Gemmatimonas phototrophica: one gene and its partners. The protein of the gene in region 3 interacts with the protein of the main gene of each other region in a pairwise test. Links are inferred from orthologs where the notes say so. Each region holds a gene or a part of one and is shown on either strand. Other genes may lie near its edges.

Evidence for each region.
Region 1: the proteins of rplL (region 3) and dnaE interact in binary tests that used the Escherichia coli proteins (3 or more experiments, as listed by UniProt). The link is inferred for Gemmatimonas phototrophica from one-to-one orthologs.
Region 2: the proteins of rplL (region 3) and obgE interact in binary tests that used the Escherichia coli proteins (3 or more experiments, as listed by UniProt). The link is inferred for Gemmatimonas phototrophica from one-to-one orthologs.

Annotation. Positions count from the first base shown.
Region 1 is NZ_CP011454.1:1,104,084-1,112,079, forward strand. What follows is about bases 1,380-5,399. They hold dnaE (DNA polymerase III subunit alpha), read right to left. Parts: upstream 5,078-5,399; coding sequence 1,580-5,077; downstream 1,380-1,579. Other genes in these bases: GEMMAAP_RS04595 (acetyl-CoA carboxylase carboxyltransferase subunit alpha), read right to left, coding at 1,380-1,549; GEMMAAP_RS04605 (aminopeptidase), read left to right, coding at 5,085-5,399. Outside these bases: GEMMAAP_RS04590 (PSP1 domain-containing protein), read right to left, coding at 1-502; more of GEMMAAP_RS04595, read right to left, coding at 581-1,379; more of GEMMAAP_RS04605, read left to right, coding at 5,400-6,164; GEMMAAP_RS04610 (M16 family metallopeptidase), read right to left, coding at 6,275-7,996. UniProt on the Escherichia coli protein: DNA polymerase III is a complex, multichain enzyme responsible for most of the replicative synthesis in bacteria. This DNA polymerase also exhibits 3' to 5' exonuclease activity. The alpha chain is the DNA polymerase catalytic subunit.
Region 2 is NZ_CP011454.1:2,349,256-2,356,202, reverse strand. Bases 2,598-5,568 are described here. They hold obgE (GTPase ObgE), read left to right. Parts: upstream 2,598-3,557; coding sequence 3,558-4,580; downstream 4,581-5,568. Other genes in these bases: hemW (radical SAM family heme chaperone HemW), read left to right, coding at 5,535-5,568; dprA (DNA-processing protein DprA), read left to right, coding at 4,561-5,466; GEMMAAP_RS09990 (carboxymuconolactone decarboxylase family protein), read left to right, coding at 2,843-3,529; GEMMAAP_RS09995 (asparaginase), read left to right, coding at 2,598-2,846. Also shown: rfaE1 (D-glycero-beta-D-manno-heptose-7-phosphate kinase), read right to left, coding at 1-692; GEMMAAP_RS10000 (DMT family transporter), read left to right, coding at 727-1,671; more of GEMMAAP_RS09995, read left to right, coding at 1,737-2,597; more of hemW, read left to right, coding at 5,569-6,644; heat-inducible transcriptional repressor HrcA, read left to right, coding at 6,655-6,947. UniProt on the Escherichia coli protein: An essential GTPase which binds GTP, GDP and possibly (p)ppGpp with moderate affinity, with high nucleotide exchange rates and a fairly low GTP hydrolysis rate.
Region 3 is NZ_CP011454.1:1,220,388-1,223,283, reverse strand. It holds rplL (50S ribosomal protein L7/L12), read right to left. Parts: upstream 1,691-2,896; coding sequence 1,310-1,690; downstream 1-1,309. Other genes in the region: rplA (50S ribosomal protein L1), read right to left, coding at 2,279-2,896; rplJ (50S ribosomal protein L10), read right to left, coding at 1,760-2,263; rpoB (DNA-directed RNA polymerase subunit beta), read right to left, coding at 1-1,129. UniProt on the Escherichia coli protein: The binding site for several of the GTPase factors involved in protein synthesis (IF-2, EF-Tu, EF-G and RF3). Is thus essential for accurate translation.

The DNA of each region.
Region 1 (7,996 bases), 110 kb from region 3 along the record:
CCACGCCAAGATTCACCGGGCGCAGGTCTGGCAGCCACGATGCCGAGCAATATTCGCGACCACACCGTCCAATGCCGGAGAGCCGTTTGGCTTCGTCGCGGACGCCGATCTGCTTGAGCTCAATGCGCGTCTTGAATTGCGCCGCGAGGTCACGCACCAGACCACGAAAATCCACCCGTTTTTCGGCGGTGAAGAAAATCGTGAGCTTTCGACGGTCCCACTGCCATTCCGCATCGGTGAGCTTCATGACCAGGCCGTTGGCCTTTACCCGCTCCATGGACGCGCGGCGCGCCAGCTCATTCTCTTCCGTGAGGACGCGCTCCAGCTGTTCGTCGGCCTTGGTGGCGAGACGCAGCGCCTTCCGCGGTGGCGGCGCCGTGCCGCAGCCATGGGCGCACCCGTTGCAACGTACCGCCGCCAGTTCACCGGTACTGTGCACGCGCCCGAAGTCTTCGCCGCGATCCGCCTCGACAATGACGGCCGCGCGAAGCGGGGGCGGCACCTCGCCGTCCCACGAAAAAAACTCTTTCCGGTTCCCCCGGAATGCGACTTCAATGAGGTGTCCCACAACCACCAACGCCTATTCGGTAAACTGACCCATGCGCAGAAACTTCTCCCGACGACGTCGCACGAGCTTGTCCGGCTTGAGGCGTCGCAGCTCCTCAATGTTGCGCATCAGGCTGTCGCGCAGCGATCTGGCCGTGGCCACATGATCGGCGTGTGCCCCACCGGCCGGTTCCTTCACGATTTCGTCGATGATGCGCAGTTCGAGCAAATCGTTGGCGGTAATGCGCAGCGCTGTCGCGGCCTTTTCGCGCATCTCCGGACTCTTGCCATCCTTCCAGAGAATCGCGGCACATCCTTCCACGGAAATCGTGGAATACACCGAATTCTCCAGCATGAGGACGCGGTCGGCTACACCAAGAGCCAGTGCACCACCTGAGCCACCTTCCCCAATGACCGTGGCCACAATGGGGACCTGCAGATTGCTCATCTCCAACAGGTTGCGGGCAATGGCTTCACTCTGGCCGCGCTCTTCGGCGCCAAGACCAGGCCACGCGCCGGGCGTATCGATGAACGTGATGACCGGCACCTGAAACTTCTCGGCCAGCTTCATGAGGCGGAGCGCCTTGCGGTACCCCTCCGGATGCGGCATGCCGAAGTTGCGCTTGAGATTTTCCTTGGTGTCGCGGCCGCGCTCGTGGCCAATCACCATGACCGTTTCGCCGTCGAGGCGGGCCCACCCGGCCATGATCGCGGCATCCTCACGGAACAGCCGATCGCCGTGCAGCTCAATGAAGTCGGTAAAGACGTGCTTGAGGTAATCGGACGTGAACGGGCGACGCGACAGACGCGCCACCTGCACCCGTTGCAACGGCGTGAGGTTCTGATACACCTGAACACGCACCTCGGCCAGTTTCGACTGCAGTGGCGCGATTTCGCGCGACACATCGATCGACTGTTCGGAGGCGAGTCGCTTGAGCTCCTCGATCTGTTTTTCGAGTTCCGCAATGGGGCGCTCGAACTCGAGAACCGGGGCAGCAGCCATGGCTATCCTGGAAAGATCACGTGATGCCCGTCAGCCACCGGTGCGCACAAGACGCACCCGGTCGGCGCCAAGCAGCGCGCGAAGGTCGGAAAGAATTGCGGCAGACGCCGTGACGGTCAGCGATTTGGATCGGAATCGCACCGATCGGCCATTCGCGTCGCACCAGCGGAGCTCCAGCGGGGCCGATCCTTCATTGGCTTCCACCTTCGCCCGAACGTCGTCCATGATTGCAGCGGGAAGATCCAGCCCGGGGGCCAGATCGATCGCCACGGCCACTTCACCGTTGGCGCGCACTTCCTCGAAGCGCGTCACACCTTCCACGATGAATGTGGCGTTTTCGACACCCTGGTCCTTCTTGGAGTACCCGCCCTTAAGCAGGAGGGGAATGTCCGGACGCACCCGCTCCGCGATCACCCCCCAGGCCTCCGGAAAGACCAGCACCTCGGAAGATCCGGAAAAATCCTCGACTGTCAACCGGGCAAACTCATTCCCCGACCGCTTCGAGATCTGTTTTTTGATACTGGTCACCACCACCCCGATCATGACCGCCTCCGGGACCCACGTTCCCAGCTGCGCCACGGTGTGCGTGGCAAAGAGTTCGCACTCTGTTCGGTATTTCTCGAGCGGATGTCCCGAAATGTAGAAGCCCAGCAGCTCCTTTTCGCGCTGCAGGCGCTCGCTTTCCGTCCAGGTGGGGATATTGGGCAGGGTGGGAGCCCCTGATTTCCTGGGCGTGTCGCTGGCGTCCGGCCCGCCGCCCAGCAGATCTCCAAACAGAGAACCTTGCCCCTTCTCCGCCTCTTCCTGCTGCAGCGCGGCCTCGGAGATGGCGGCATCCAACGCCGCAATGAGCTGCGCCCGATGCCCACCCAGCCCATCGCAGGCGCCGGCAGCAATGAGCGCTTCAAAGACCCGCTTGTTGCACAGACGCAGGTCCACCCGCGAACAGAGGTCGTACAAACTGGTGAAGGGCCCGTCCTCACGCGCCGCCAGCAGGGAATCGATGGCGCCGCGCCCCACATTGCGGATTGCTCCCAGGCCAAAACGAATGCGCTTGTCCGCCACCACCGTGAAGCGCCATCCCGATTCGTTCACGTCCGGGGCCAGTACGTCCAGCCCCATTTCGCGCGCTTCGGCAATGTACTTGATGACTTCTTCGGTCTTCCCGATGTTCGACGACAACAGGGCCGCCATGAACTCGGCGGGGTGATGCGTCTTGAGGAAGGCGGTGTGGTACGCGACGACGGAGTAGGCAACGGAATGACTCTTGTTGAAGCCATACCGTCCGAACGTCTCAATCTGTCCGGCCAACTCCTCAATGATCTTGGGGTCGTAGCCCTTCGCGATCGCCTTCTCGGAAAACTTGCCGAGCTCCTTCTTGATGAGCTCCGCATCCTTCTTGCCCACGGCCTTTCGCAAGACGTCGGCTTCTGCCAGCGAAATGCCCGCCAGCACCTGAGCAATACGCATCACCTGTTCCTGATACGTGATGACGCCGTACGTATTGGAAAGAATGGGCTCCAGCTCGGGGAGCGCGTACACCGTGGGCTCTTCGCCCCGCTTTCGCCGGATGTACACATTGTGCATACCGGCGTCGAGCGGCCCTGGTCGCAACAGCGCGTTGGAGGCAACGAGGTCGTCAAACCGGTCGCAGCGCATGCGCTTGAGCACGTCGGTCGCGAGCGGTGATTCAAACTGGAAGACGCCGCCGGTCCGCCCGGCCCGCAACACCTGATACGTTTTTTCGTCAGTGAAGCCGCGCTCCTCGAGCGTGACTTCCACCCCTGTGCGCTGCTTGATCGCCTTGATCGTGTCGGTGATCACGGTGAGCGTCGTCAGCCCCAGAAAGTCCATCTTGAGCATGCCGGCCTTCTCCAGCGCCGTCATGTCGTACTGGGTCACGATCACCCGCTCGTCGCCGTCACCGCCGGATCCCTTCGACGCCTGCGTGCAGATGGGCACAAACTCATCCAGCGGGCCTGGTGCAATCACCACGCCGGCCGCGTGCACGCCCGTATGACGGGACAACCCTTCGAGCTTGATGGCAAAGTCGAGCAGCTGCCGGTAGCGCTCATCCTGATAGAGCTGCTTGACTTCCGGCACCTGCGTAACGGCTTCCGCTACCGTGAGCGAATTGTTCGGGGCGTTGGGAATGAGCTTCGCCAGCGCGTCGGTCTCCGCCGGTGAAAAGCCAAGCGTGCGCCCCACGTCCTTGACCGCCGCGCGCGACTTCATCGTCCCGAAGGTGACGATCTGCCCTACGCTGTCCTTCCCGTACTTCTGTCGCACATACTCAATGACTTCGCCGCGTCGTTCGAAACAGAAGTCCACGTCCACGTCGGGCATGGACACGCGCTCCGGATTGAGGAAGCGCTCGAACAGCAGGTCGAACTCCAGCGGACATACATCGGTAATGCGCGTGGCGTAGGCCACCAGCGAACCGGCCGCTGATCCGCGCCCCGGACCCACTGGAATGCCACGATCGCGCGCCGCCTTGATGAAGTCGGCCGTAATCAGGAAGTAGCCGGCGTAGCCGGTCTTCGTAATGACGCCCAACTCGTAATCCAGCCGTTCCTGCACGTTGGCCGGCAGCGGACTGCCATACCGCTCCTTGGCGCCATCCGTGGCCAACTGCACCAGCAGGTCGTTCTCGGTGGCCACACCCTCGGGCAGCGGGAACGACGGCACGTAATACTTCTTGGCAAACTGCACGTCCACGCTGTCGGCAATGGCCAGCGTGTTCGTGAGCACATCCTCGCGACCGGGAAAGAAGGGACGGATTTCGTCGGGACTCTTGAAGTAGAGCCCGTCGTCGTACTGCATCCGCTCCTTGTCGTTCCGGTCCTTCCCGAGGCCAATGCACAGCAGCACATCGTGCGCGTCGTGGTCCTCATGCTTGAGGAAGTGCGCATCGTTGGTGGCAATGACCGGCAGGCTCAGATCGTCCGCCAGCCCCAGGATCTTCGCGTTGAGACGTGCCTGTCCTTCGCTGGTGTGCGCCTGCACTTCCAGGTAGTAGCGGTCCTTGAACACATCCGCATACCACTCGGCCGCCTTCCGCGCTTCCTCCATGCGGTCGTCCATCAGGTGCCCGGCCACTTCTCCGGCCAAACAGGCGGACGACACAATGAGCCCTTCGGAGTACTTCGCCAGCAACTCGCGATCAATACGCGGCTTGGTGTAGAAGCCTTCGGTATAGGCCAGCGACGTCAGCTTGACCAGATTCTTGTAGCCCACCAGATCGCGGGCAAGCAGTACGAGGTGGTAATACGGCTTCACCCCGGGGGCAGGGCGCCCGCGCTGCTTGCGGTCACCCGGCGCCACGTAGGCTTCCATGCCAAGGATGGGCTTCACACCCGCCTTTTTCGCCTTCTCCTGGAACTCCCAGGCGGCGTGCATGTTACCGTGATCGGTGATCGCGAGCCCCGGCATTTCGTAATGCTGGGCGCGCTTGATCAGATCCTCGATACGGTTCGCGCCGTCAAGGAGCGAATATTCGGAGTGGCAGTGCAGGTGAACAAACGACATACCTCAAATGATACCTCAGCACGGTAGGCCGTGGCAGATCTTGCGCCGGCTGCTCAAACCACTTGGTACCGTCGCCGCCGCCGCGGTGGTGCTCTTCCTTGGCGTCACCCCCATGGGATGCTACATCTCCCGGGCGGCGTATGAAGAAGCGCGCATCCTCGCCCGACGGCAGCCCATTCCGAAACTCGTAGCCCGCGAGAGCACTGAACCTGCGCTGCGCGCCAAACTGGCTCTGGTGCTCGAGGCCCGGCAGTTTGCCGTCGATTCGCTGCGCCTCGATGCTGAAGAGAGCTTCACCACCTTCTCCCAGCTTGACCGGGATACGCTCGTGCTGGTGGTCTCGGCCGCCTATCGCGACCGGCTGGCGCGCAAAACGTGGTGGTTCCCCGTGGTGGGAAGCTTTCCGTACAAGGGGTTCTTCGACTTCGCCCAGGCCCAACGCACCGCGGAGCAACTGCGCAACGAGGGTTTCGATGTCACCGTGGGGCCCTCCAGCGCTTTCAGCACGTTGGGCTGGTTCAACGACCCGCTGGTGAGCACCACCGTCAAGGCCGACAGCGTCACGCTGGTGAACACCGTACTGCACGAACTGCTGCACACGACGTTCTTTGCCAAAGGGCAGGTGTCGTTCAACGAATCCTTCGCCACGTTTGTGGGCGGGCGAGGCGCCGAGCACTTCTTCCGCGCCAAGGGCGACAGCACGTTGCTCAAGCGGGCGCAGGATGACTGGCAGGACGATCTGGTACTGGGCGCGTTCTGGGAGCGCACGGCCAAAGAAATTGACAGTGTCTTCGCCACGCTTCCCGATTCGGCGAAGGCCCTGCGCATCGCCTCACGCGATACCGTGTACGCCCGCGCACGCCGCCGACTCGTGGACACCGTAGGCCCGCAGCTCAAAGGCTACCCGGCCGGCTGGGTGGAGCGTGTGCCGCTCAATAACGCCGTGCTGCTGTCGCGCCGTGTCTATGCGGAGCGCCTCGATCGCTTCGACTCGGTCTACGCCGCGGCCGGTGGTGACATCAAGGAAGCCATTCGGCGGGTCATTGCGGCGCACAAAGATTCGGTGCGATTAGCCGGGGGGCGGTGAACCGATGGCACGAAGGCATCCAAGGCATCCGAAGCATCCAAGTTTACTGATCTTCTTGGATGCCTCGGATGCCTTGGATGCCTTCGTGCCATCGGTTCCAGGAGCCAGGATTACTTCGACGTCTCCGGCAGCAACACAAACCGTGCCCGATTGGACTCGACCAGGAACTTCTGCGCGGCGGCCGAGAGCTTCTCCACGGTCAGCCCGTTGATGAGGGTGAGATAGTCACCCATGGTGTCGAGCGGGTCGCCGTTTTCCACCCGGGTGCGCATGGTGTTCAGCCAGTAGCCGTTCTGCTTCTGCGACACTTCAAATTCGCGGCGCTGCTGCTCCTTCACCCGCTCCAGCTCGGCGGCGGTGGGGGGCGTGGTGCGCAGCTTCTGCATTTCGTCGCGCACGGCGGCAAACATGGTGTCGGCCTTATCCGGCGCCGATCCGTATTGAATGGCCACCTGCCACTCCTGCCGCAGGCGACGGGAGAACGCCGAGGTGACGCTCACCGAATACGTCCCTCCCAACGATTCCCGCAGGCGATCGAGCAGGCGCATCTGCAACAGTTCGCCAAGCGACGACAACACATACGAATCCTCGCGATTCCAGGGTGCCGAGCCGGCCATGAGCACAATGGACTGGCTCTGCGGAGCGATCCCCTTCTTCACGGCCTTGTCGATCACTCCGGCAAACTGCGTGGGACCCACATCACGCGGCGTTTCCTTGCGTCCCGCAGTGGGGAGCGCGCCCAGCCACTGCTCCACCAGCGGCTTGAAGGTGGCAAGGTCAACGTTGCCTACGAAGAAGAAGGTAAAGTCACCGGCATCGCTGAACCGATCCTTGTAGATCGTAAGCAGTTCGTTGATGTCCAGTTCCTTGAGCATCTCCATGGAGAGCGGACGGGCGCGTGGGTGCCCACCGGCCAGCGTCTGCTGAATGGTGTCGCTGAACACCGCCATGGGGTTGGCGTCCTTGTTCTTCAGGAACTGCTCGAACTGCTGCAGCTGCGCCTTGAATACCGTGCTGTCGGCGCGCGGGGCGGTGAAGCGCAGGTAGATGAGCTGCATCAGTGTTTCGAGATCCTTCGGCGATGCCGCACCGGACATGCCTTCGCTCAGATCACTGATGGACGGAGTGGCCGAGGCCACTTTGCCAGTGAGCTTCTTGCGCAGATCAATCGTGGAGAAGCTGCCCACGCCACCGGCGGCAATGATGGACGGAGCCAGCGACGTCTTGAAGGCATCCTTGTCGGCCACGAGGCTCGCGCCTCCTGGACTGAACGACGACATGAGAATCTGGTCGGCGTTGAAGTCGGTGGGTTTGATGAGCACCCGCACACCATTCGATAGCGTCCAGTCGGTGATGTTCTGCGCGGCAATACGCGCTTCCTTCACCACCTTGCCGGCGGACGGGGTCGTGGGCACCAGAGCCCCTTCGGCTACCGTTTCCACCCACGGCGTGATGTTGGAGGCGACCACCGTACCAAACACGGCCCGTACTTCGCTTTCGGTGGGAACCCGCAATCCATCCTTCTCCGGGACCGTCACCGTGACCACGCGGTTGGCGGCGCCACCGCGCGCATTGGCTACCGCATTCACCTCAGCCAGCGTAATGGTGGGCAGCAACTTCTGTACGGCGGCGTATTCAAAGGCAATGCTCGGCGCGCCCTCACCGCTCAAATAGTTGGCGATGTACTCATCCACGAAGGCCCCACTGGGCGTCTTGTCACGCTCGGCAAAGCTGCGCTCGTAGCTGCGCAGGGTGTTGGTGCGCGCCCGCTCCAATTCGCTCGCAAGGAAGCCATGACGCTGCACGCGCTCCGCTTCGGTGAGCAGCGCCTG
Region 2 (6,947 bases), 1.1 Mb from region 3 along the record:
GTTTCCGGCAGCGCCGCGGGGTGATCGAGGTCCACCGCCGCGCCGAGGGCACTCTCCAGTTCACGCCGATTCGGTTTGAAGACGGTCGCGCCCCGGTAGGCGAAGAAATTCCGGAATTTCGGATCGACCACGATGGGCAACGAGCGGCTGCGTGCCAACGCGATGGCCCCTTCGATGACCGCCGGAACCAGCACGCCCTTGTTGTAGTCCTCGAAGACGAGGGCAGTGGCCTGCGGCAAGGTCCGTTCGATGGCCGCCAGTACACGTTCCACATCGGTGGCGTCAAGATCGGCGTCGTCTTCTTCGTCAAACCGAACCAGTTGCTGCGATCTGGCCATGACGCGCGTCTTGGTGGTTGTCGGACGAGCCACGGTGACCAGCGACCGGGATTGCATGCCGCCGGCATCGAGATGGTCCCGCAGTGTTGAACCGGCCGCGTCATGGCCGACCACTGCCACCAGATCGCAGCCGGCGCCAAGGGCCGCGACGTTCTGCGCCACGTTGGCCGCCCCGCCCAGTGCCAGTTTACGATCGCGGACGCGAACGACGGGCACCGGCGCTTCCGGCGAGATACGGTCCACATCGCCGCGGAGGTACACGTCGAGCATGGCATCGCCCACGATGACCACATGCTGATCGCGTGCGGCCGTCAGAAGCGCCTCGAGCCGGGCGCGAGTGATGATTGGCGTCATGCGCTAAAGCTAAACAATCAGTAGCTTGATCGTGATGACATCCCCCGACGCCGTTCCCGCCGCTCGCGCACGGACATCGCCCCTGCTGGTGCTGGCGGTGTCGGTCGTGGGTATTTCGTTCGCCGCTCCGCTGATTCGCCTGTCCGCCGCTGATCCTCTCGTCATTGCGACGTGGCGGCTCGGTTTCTCGATGATCATCGTGGCGGCGGCCCTGGCGGTCGGTGGCGGGTGGCGGGAGTGGCGCAGCCTTGATCGTCGCGAGTATCTGTTTGCGCTCGGGGCCGGTGTCATGCTGGCCATTCACTTCTGGTCATGGAACGCGTCGCTCCGCTATACGACGGTGGCCGCGTCCGTGTCGCTGGTAAATCTGCAGCCGGTCATCATTGCCATCGTGAGTGTGCTGTGGCTCCATGAGTCGCCGTCACGTGGGCAATGGCTGGGCATCGTGTTGGCGGTTGTGGGAGCCTTGGTGGTTGGCGTGGCCGATGTCCCGGGAGGAGTGGCTGCCATTGGGCCGGCGTTACTGGGGACTGGCGGTAGCGGCAGCTCCCGAGCCTTGTTTGGCAATGCCCTGGCGTTGTTGGGTGGGGTAAGCGCCGCAGGCTATTACCTGATCGGTCGCCGTATCCGGCAGCATCTGGGATTATGGCCCTACGTGGCGCTCGTCTACGGTGCCGCGTTCGTCGTCTGTCTCGTGCTCACGCAGCTCGCGGGCAAGCCCCTCACACCTCAGCCGCCACGTGAAATGGCCATTTTCGCCGGGCTGGCGCTGGGTCCCATGTTGCTGGGGCACACCGGGATGATCTGGGCGTTGGGCCACCTGCCAGCCTTTATCGTGAACCTCACCACTCTGGGGGAGCCCATTGGCGCGACCCTCCTGGCGGCCCTGCTGCCAGGAATTGCCGAGGTCCCAGGGTGGGGCACGATCGTCGGCGGGGCCCTGGTGCTGACCGGCGTGGTGCTGGCGGCACGGAAATAGGCCGCGCCCCGGGTTTTTGACCGCCGGGAAGCCGGTGACTGGCTCGGCCGGGTTATCTTTTGCGGGTGTGGATTCCTGACTCTTTCGCCAAGCCGACGAGCGGTGCCAACCTGCCCGCTGCGCACCATGTGGGCAATGGGTTCGGCCCGCCTTCCCAGACGCGCAGCCTCGACGTGGTGGTCTCACGTGGGGGGACGGTCGAGTCGCTGCATCGCGTGCACGCCGCGGTCGTGTCCGCCGATGGCGTGCTGTTGGATGCCGCTCGCGACCCCGAGCTGCAAGTGTGGTGGCGCTCGTGCGCCAAACCATTTCAGGTCATGCCGCTGCTGCGGAGCGGCGGTTTTGAGTCCCTCGGGTGGGGAGTGGAAGAGCTCGCTTTGGCCTGCGCGTCGCACGGCGGTGAGCCGGAGCATGTGGAGGTGGCCACGCGCATGCTCGCACGGCTTGGCCTCGAGGAAGGCGATCTCGCCTGTGGCCCGCACGAGCCACTGGCCAGTCGTGGCGCCCGCCTGGCCCGGGAGACCGGGCAACGTCTCACCCGTCTGCACAACAACTGCTCGGGGAAGCATGCGGCGATGCTGGCGCGTGCGGCGCAAACGGGAGCGTCTACGGTAGGGTACGAACGTCCCATGCATGCGGTACAGCAGGACTGCCTGTCGGCCGTGGCGCAATGGAGTGGGGTGGATCCGACCGCCATCGGTGTTGGAGTCGATGGCTGTGGCGTCTCCGTGTTCTCTCTCCCGCTGGCCAACATGGCGCTGTCGTACGCGCGGCTGGTCCGCGCTGCCGCGGAGGGAGATGCCGCCAGTCGCCGCGTCGTGAGCGCCATGACGGCGCATCCGTTTCTGGTCGGTGGGACCGATCGGTTCGACACCGTGCTGATGGAAGCGTGCGGTGGGAATGTGCTTTGCAAAATTGGCGCGGAAGGCGTGCACACGTTTGCGATCGTCGATCGGGGAATCGGCTTTGCGCTCAAAGTGGAGGACGGCGCCCCCCGTGCGCAGTATCCCGCGGTGTTGGCACTGCTGGCCGCCTACGACGCGCTCCCGTCGCCATTGCCTGACGCCCTGCGAGAACACATGCAGCGAGCGGTGCGCAATACGCGGGGCGAGCCGGTGGGCGTCGTGCGGGTTGGCCGTGCCGATGTCGGCGATCGGATGGAATTTCCGGCATGAGTGACCACGTGCGTTCGCAGGAACCAACGGCCGACGAATCGATGACAGTACCGACGGCGCCTGACGCTATTCTGTCATCGTTGGATGTGGAGACGGCTGCGTTGGTCTATCTCGCTGCGGTGCTGGCGGGCGGCAGTGAGGCGCAGATGCGCGCCGCGCTGACCGATGCCGCTGGCACAGTGCGGACCGTCTGGGTGGAAGAGGTCATCCTGCAGACGTATCTCTTTGCCGGTTTTCCTCGGGCCCTCAACTCCGCGCGTGAATGGCGCCGTATCAGTGGGTCGAAGGCACCGGCACAGGATGCGTTCGGAGTGGACGACCCGCAGGAGCGGCAGGCAAAGGGCGAAGCCACGTGTGCCACCGTATACGGACGGTTCTACGATCGGCTCCGTGTGAATATTCACGATCTGCACCCGGCGCTCGACCGCTGGATGGTGGAAGAAGGGTACGGAAAGGTGTTGTCCCGGGCGCCGCTGGATCTGGCCCGGCGGGAGTTGTGTGTGGTGGCCGCCTGTGCCATTGCCAAGCAGGATCGTCAGCTGCATTCCCATTTGCACGGGGCGTTACACGCGGGGGCGTCGGAAAGGACGGTCACCGCCGCGTTGGACGTCGTCGCGCCCCTCCTCGATGCCGATGATGTTCGTCGCTATCAGGGGCTCTGGGCGCGCGTGCTCGGGAAGTGAATTTCTTCAAGAGAGTCTAGAGCGTCTTATGTTCGTCGATCGCGTACTCGTAAAAGTAGAAGCCGGCACCGGTGGCTCCGGCCAGACCTCGTTCCGCCGCGAAAAGTATGTGGCCATGGGCGGGCCGGATGGTGGCGACGGTGGGCGCGGCGGCGACGTTATCGTGCAAGCCGACCGCAACCTCACCACGTTGCTCGATTACACCTATCGGGATGCGTGGAAGGCGGAGCGCGGACAGCACGGAGAAGGCTCGAACCGGACCGGTCGTTCCGGCGAAGACATCGTCATGCCTGTGCCTCCGGGCACGATCATCCGTGACGCCGATTCCGGTGAACTGGTTGGCGAAGTCATGGAGCACGGCGATCTGCTCACCGTCGCCAAGGGCGGTCGTGGTGGCAAAGGCAATGCGTTCTTCGTGACCGCCACCCACCAGGCGCCTCGCGAATGGCAGCCCGGGGAAGACGGGCAGGTTCGCAAGCTGGAGTTTGAACTCAAGCTCATTGCCGATGTCGGACTCGTCGGCCAGCCAAACGCGGGGAAGAGCACCTTGCTGTCGGTGATTTCCGCCGCGCGCCCGAAGATCGGCGACTATCCGTTCACCACCCTGTCACCAAACCTCGGCGTGGTGCCGCTCAGCGACCACCGCTCGTTCGTGGTCGCCGATATTCCCGGCATCATTGAAGGCGCCCACGAAGGAAAGGGGCTCGGGTTGCAGTTCCTGCGGCACATTGAACGCACCCGCCTGCTTGCGTTCCTCATCCCCATTGATGCCCTCGACTGGCAAGCGGAATTCGATCAGCTGCGCCACGAAATTGCCGCGTACTCTGACGAACTGGCGAAGAAGCCGTTCTGCGTGGTGTTCTCCAAGCTCGACTTGCTGGGCGAGCACTATATCCCGGAAATCGACGCCAAGGGTGCCTTCGCGATGTATGCCATCAGCGGTGCGGGACGCATGGGGCTCGATACCATGCTGGACGGCTGGTGGCGCCAGATTCTGGCCATGCGTGCCGAAGCGCTGAAGCCGGAGCAGGATGCCCAGCTTCTCCCCTGATTACGACCACGCGGGCGCCGGTTCCAGCGACGCGCGCTGCCTCACGCCCGACGACCAGGGGTATCCCGCGCGATTACGTGACCTCGCGCAGGCACCACGCCAGTTATGGGTACGCGGTACCATGGCCATCGGGGAGCCACCGGCGGTGGCCATTGTCGGTACGCGGCTTGCCACTGGCTACGGCTTGCGGGTGGCGAAGGCAATCAGCACCGCGTGCGCCCGCGCCGGCGTCTGCGTGGTGAGCGGACTGGCCCGCGGGATTGATGCGGCGGCGCATGAGGCCGCCCTCGATGCCCACGGGCGGACGGTTGCTGTCCTCGGCACCGGTATCGATCAGTACTACCCGCGTGCTCATCGCACCCTGCAGGAACGCATTGCCCGCGATGGTCTCGTGATGAGTGAACTGGGCCCGGGGGACACCGGGCACGGGGGCTCGTTCCCGCTGCGAAACCGGCTGATTGCCGCATTAGCCGACATCACCGTGGTGGTAGAGGCGCCCGAGAGCAGTGGTGCCTTGAATACGGCGCGCTACGCGCAAGAGCTTGGCCGTACGCTGGCGGTAGTGCCGCACCCCATCGACTCGCCAAACGGACGGGGGAGCAACGCGCTCCTCAAGCTCCACCATGCAGAACCGGTGTGTCAGCCAGACGATGTGCTCGCTCTCTTGCGCATGTCCGCGTCTCCGTCGGTTGGCATTTGCCTGGAAGGGGATGCGGCCCTGTGCTGGGACGCCTTGCAGCATGGCGTCACCGACGTGAACGCCATGGCACGCCACACCGCATTGTCGCCTCGTCAGATCTCGTCCATTCTGGCGTTACTCGAAATTGATGGGCTGGTGACCTTCGATGCGGCCGGACAGCCGCGCCCCGCTGTTGGACTCGGATGAACGCGGACTCCAGGAAACCACTCCGCGTACCGTTGCAGGCGTTGTCGTCCCGCTACGAACATTTGTATGTGCACGTCCCGTTTTGTGCGCGCCGGTGCAGCTATTGCGATTTCTCGATCGCCGTCCGGCGACAGGTGCCATGGCGGGAATACGCGGCCGCCATTCATCGCGAGTGTAGCATCCGCCAGGTGCAGGACGTGACCGGACCGTTGAGCACCTTGTATTTCGGCGGTGGGACACCGTCGCGTCTGGGCCCGGATGGCGTGCAGGCGATGCTGGATGCGCTGCGTCAACACGTTATGCTCGCGGATAACGCCGAAGTCACACTGGAAGCCAATCCCGAAGACATTACCCCTTCGGCGGTTGAGGCGTGGCGCGAGGCTGGCATCAATCGCTTGAGTATCGGTGTGCAGAGTTTTGATGACCTGGTGTTGTCGTGGATGCACCGGGTACACGATGCGGCGGGTGCTGAGCGGGCCATCGCTGCCGCGCGTGCCGGCGGCATTGACGCGTTCTCCCTCGATCTCATTTTTGCCACACCGGATCGACTGGCGCGTCAGTGGAACGTGGATCTTGAGCGGGTGATTGCTCTCCAGCCGGATCATGTTTCACTCTACGGCCTGACCGTGGAACCGCACACGCCTCTCGGGCGGTGGCATGCGCGTGGGCAGGAATCCGAAGCCTCCGAGGAGCGGTACGAACGGGAGTTCCTGGCCGCCCATGAGCGGTTACAGGCGGCGGGGTTCGAGCACTACGAAGTGTCAAATTTTGCGCGTCCGGGACGACGCGCCCGGCACAACAGCGCCTACTGGCGCGGCGTTCCGTACCTTGGACTGGGGCCGTCAGCGCACGGCTACGATGGCGTAGCGCGGCGCTGGAACGTGGAGGCATACGCCGCCTGGGATCGCGCCGTGCGTGACTTGCAGGATCCGGTGGGCGGTGAGGAAGTGCTGACCGACGAGAACCGGATCGCCGAGGGAGTGTATCTTGGACTGCGGACCCATGACGGGCTTTTCGTGAGCGAGTGTGAACTGGCGCACATGGCCGAGTGGGAACGGGCCGGGTGGATCACCGTCCACCGCGACGCCGATGCACGCCGGGTTGTGTGTACGGCACAGGGGTGGATGCGGCTTGATGCACTGGCCGCAGACTTGACAGCGTTTCGCAGCGGTTCGTAGGCTACCACTCATGGGACGCGACATGGTGCACGGCGGAGAGCTCTCCGAGCGGGAGCGGCAGGTACTGGAGGCGGTGATTCACAGCTATGTCGCAACGGCGGAACCCGCCGGCTCGCGCACGCTGTCTCGTCGCTTCGGCCTCGGCATCTCGCCCGCCACGATTCGAAACACCATGAGTGATCTCGAAGAAAAGGGATTTCTCTTCCATCCGCACACCTCCGCAGGGCGCATCCCTACCGATAAGGCGTACCGGACGTATGTCGATTCACTGATCCGGGTCGATCCCCTTTCGGGCGAGGATCG
Region 3 (2,896 bases):
ACTCGGCGCGGCCGGAGGCCACGAACACGAACACCTTGACGATGTCGGCCTTGCGGATGCGCTTGATGACGGCGTCGGTGAGCGTCGTGTCCTTTTCGGCCACGACTTCGCCGGTGTCGGCATCGATGACATCGCGGGCGAGCGTACGGCGCACTTCGCGCTCGCCACGATCGATGGCGTCCTGTTCGTCGCGCAGGTCGATCTGCGTGTACGAGGCGAAGACCTTGATGGTCTTGATGCCCTGACGGACGAGGCGGTTGAGCACCTCTTCGGTCAGCTCATCGCCTTCGCGCACGAGCAGTTCCGACTCGGAGCGCTCGCGCTCGGCCTTGGCCTTCTTGGTCTTGGCCTTGGGCGCATCCTCAGGCGTGATTTCGCCCTGCAGCGTGATGTCTTCGGCGATAATGGCGCCGAGGATTTCACGGATGTCGTTGCGGGTTTCGCGCTTCTTGAGGAGGTCGAGATCGCGTTCGGCGAAGAACAACCGCAGGATGTCGCGGTTTTCCCCGTAGCCAAAGGCGCGCAGGAGCGCGGTGGCCGGGAATTTCTTCTTCTTGTCGATGTGGACGTAGATCACATCGTGGATGTCCACGGTGAACTCGACCCACGACCCGCGGAACGGAATGATCCGCGACGACAGGAGGCGTTGGCCATTGGGGTGCGTGCTCTCTTCGAACACCACGCCTGGCGAACGGTGGAGCTGCGACACGATGACGCGCTCAGCACCGTTGATGACGAAGGTGCCGAGCTCGGTGAGCAGCGGCAGTTCGCCCAAATAGACTTCTTTTTCGATGATGTTCCGGGGACGCTTGCCGTCGCCGGTATCCTCGAAGATGACCAGTTGGAGGGTGGCCTTGAGCGGCGCGGAATAGGTCATGTCGCGCTCAATGCATTCGGCGACCGAATATTTCGGTTCACCGAGGCTGTACCGTACGAATTCCAACGAGAAATTCTCGTGGACATCCGTGATCGGGAACAGGTCTTTGAAGACGCGTTCGAGGCCGACGTCCTCGCGCTCCTGCGACACGGCATCCAGTTGCAGCAGCGACTCAAAGGCGCGCGTCTGGATGTCCAGCAGGTGGGGCATATCCATGCCCGTCTCGAGCTTCGCGAACGAGATCTGGTTCATCATATCCTTAAGGGGCTCACCCTCTGGCGGGGCGCGCGATCCCGGGGTGACCGGGGGCGCAAAGCGCTCCGTCCCCGACGGCTTCAGTCATCAAAACATGACCGAAGCCCCCGGGGAGGAGCGTTACAACGACGGAACTACGGGGTGTCGACGTAAACCGGTGGCTGGAAAGCCGTGGCCTTACTTGATCTCGACGCCAGCGCCTTCGGCCTCGAGCTTGGCCTTGATCTGCGCGGCTTCGTCCTTCGACACGTTTTCCTTGAGCGCCTTGGGGGCGCCATCGACGAGGTCCTTGGCTTCCTTGAGGCCCAGGCCGGTGAGCTCGCGCACCACCTTGATGACCTGAATCTTCTTGGCGCCCGCTTCCTTGAGGATCACGGTGAACTCGGTCTGCTCTTCCACTGCCGCCGCCGGAGCGGCCCCAGCGCCGCCGCCCGCCGCAACCGCGGCGATCGTGACGTTGAACTTCGTCTTGAACTGCTCAATGAGGTCGGCGAGTTCGATGACGCTCATCGCGCCGATCGCGTCGAGGATCTCGTCCTTGCTGATCGTGTTAGCCATGGTGGTACTTTCTCCGTGAATGTCCCCCAGGGATCCTGGGGCGTGTAATCAGGCGTACGCCTGGGGAACTCAGTTGGAGCCTTCGAGCTGCGCCTTACGGGCGTCGAGGGCGAGGGCGAACATCATCGGGATGCTGTTGAGGTAGCCGGCGAAGATCGAGAGCGCATCTTCACGCGTGGGCAGGGAGGCCAACTTCTTGACCATCTCCGCATCCACCGCGTTGCCCTCGTACAGACCACCCTTCACAGCGGGCTTCTGGTCGTTCTCCTTCGCAAAGTCGGAGAGGACCTTCGCTGCCGTGATGGCATCCTTCGCCACCACCACCCCCGTCGGGCCCTTCAGACGCTGGGAAACCAGTCCGCTCTCGTTGACTGCCCGGAGCGCCAGCGTGTTCTTGATCACGACGTAGTCCACCCCCGCCTTGCGCAGGCGGCGACGGAGTTCGGTCATGCGCTTCACGTTCAGCCCCGTGAAGTCGGTGTAGTAGAGCGCCTGCGCGCCGCTGAGCGTCGTCTTGAGGCTGTCTACCAGGATCTGCTTATCGGCCTTCTTGGCCTTCGGCTTGGCTTTCATGGTTGCGTTACCCTCTTACCGGAACGGCGTGGTGTCGACGGTGACGCCAGGACCCATGGAGCTCGAGATCGCGACGTTGCGGATGTACACGCCCTTGGCCGCTGCCGGCTTCGAACGAACGATCGTATCCATCAGCGCGGTGAAGTTGGACTCGAGCTGGTCGGGGGTGAACGAAACCTTGCCGATCGGGGCGTGCACATTGCCCCCCTTGTCAACGCGGAACTCGATCTTGCCGCCCTTCGATTCCTTGACTGCCTTCGCCACGTCAAACGTGACCGTACCGGCCTTCGGGTTCGGCATCAGGCCACGCGGACCAAGGACGCGGCCGAGCTGGCCGATCTGTCCCATCTGGTCCGGCGTCGCAATCATGACGTCGAAATCGAGCCAGCCTTCCTTGATCTTGGCCAGGAACTCCGTGCCCACGAAATCAGCGCCCGCATCCTGGGCTTCCTGAATCTTGGCACCGGCGCAGATGACGAGCACGCGCATCGTCTTACCCGTACCAGCCGGGAGGACGACGGTGCCACGGACCACCTGGTCGGCATGACGGGGATCGACGCCAAGACGAATCGCGACTTCCACCGACTCGTCGAACTTGGCGAATGCCATGTCCTTCACGAGCGCGATCGCCTG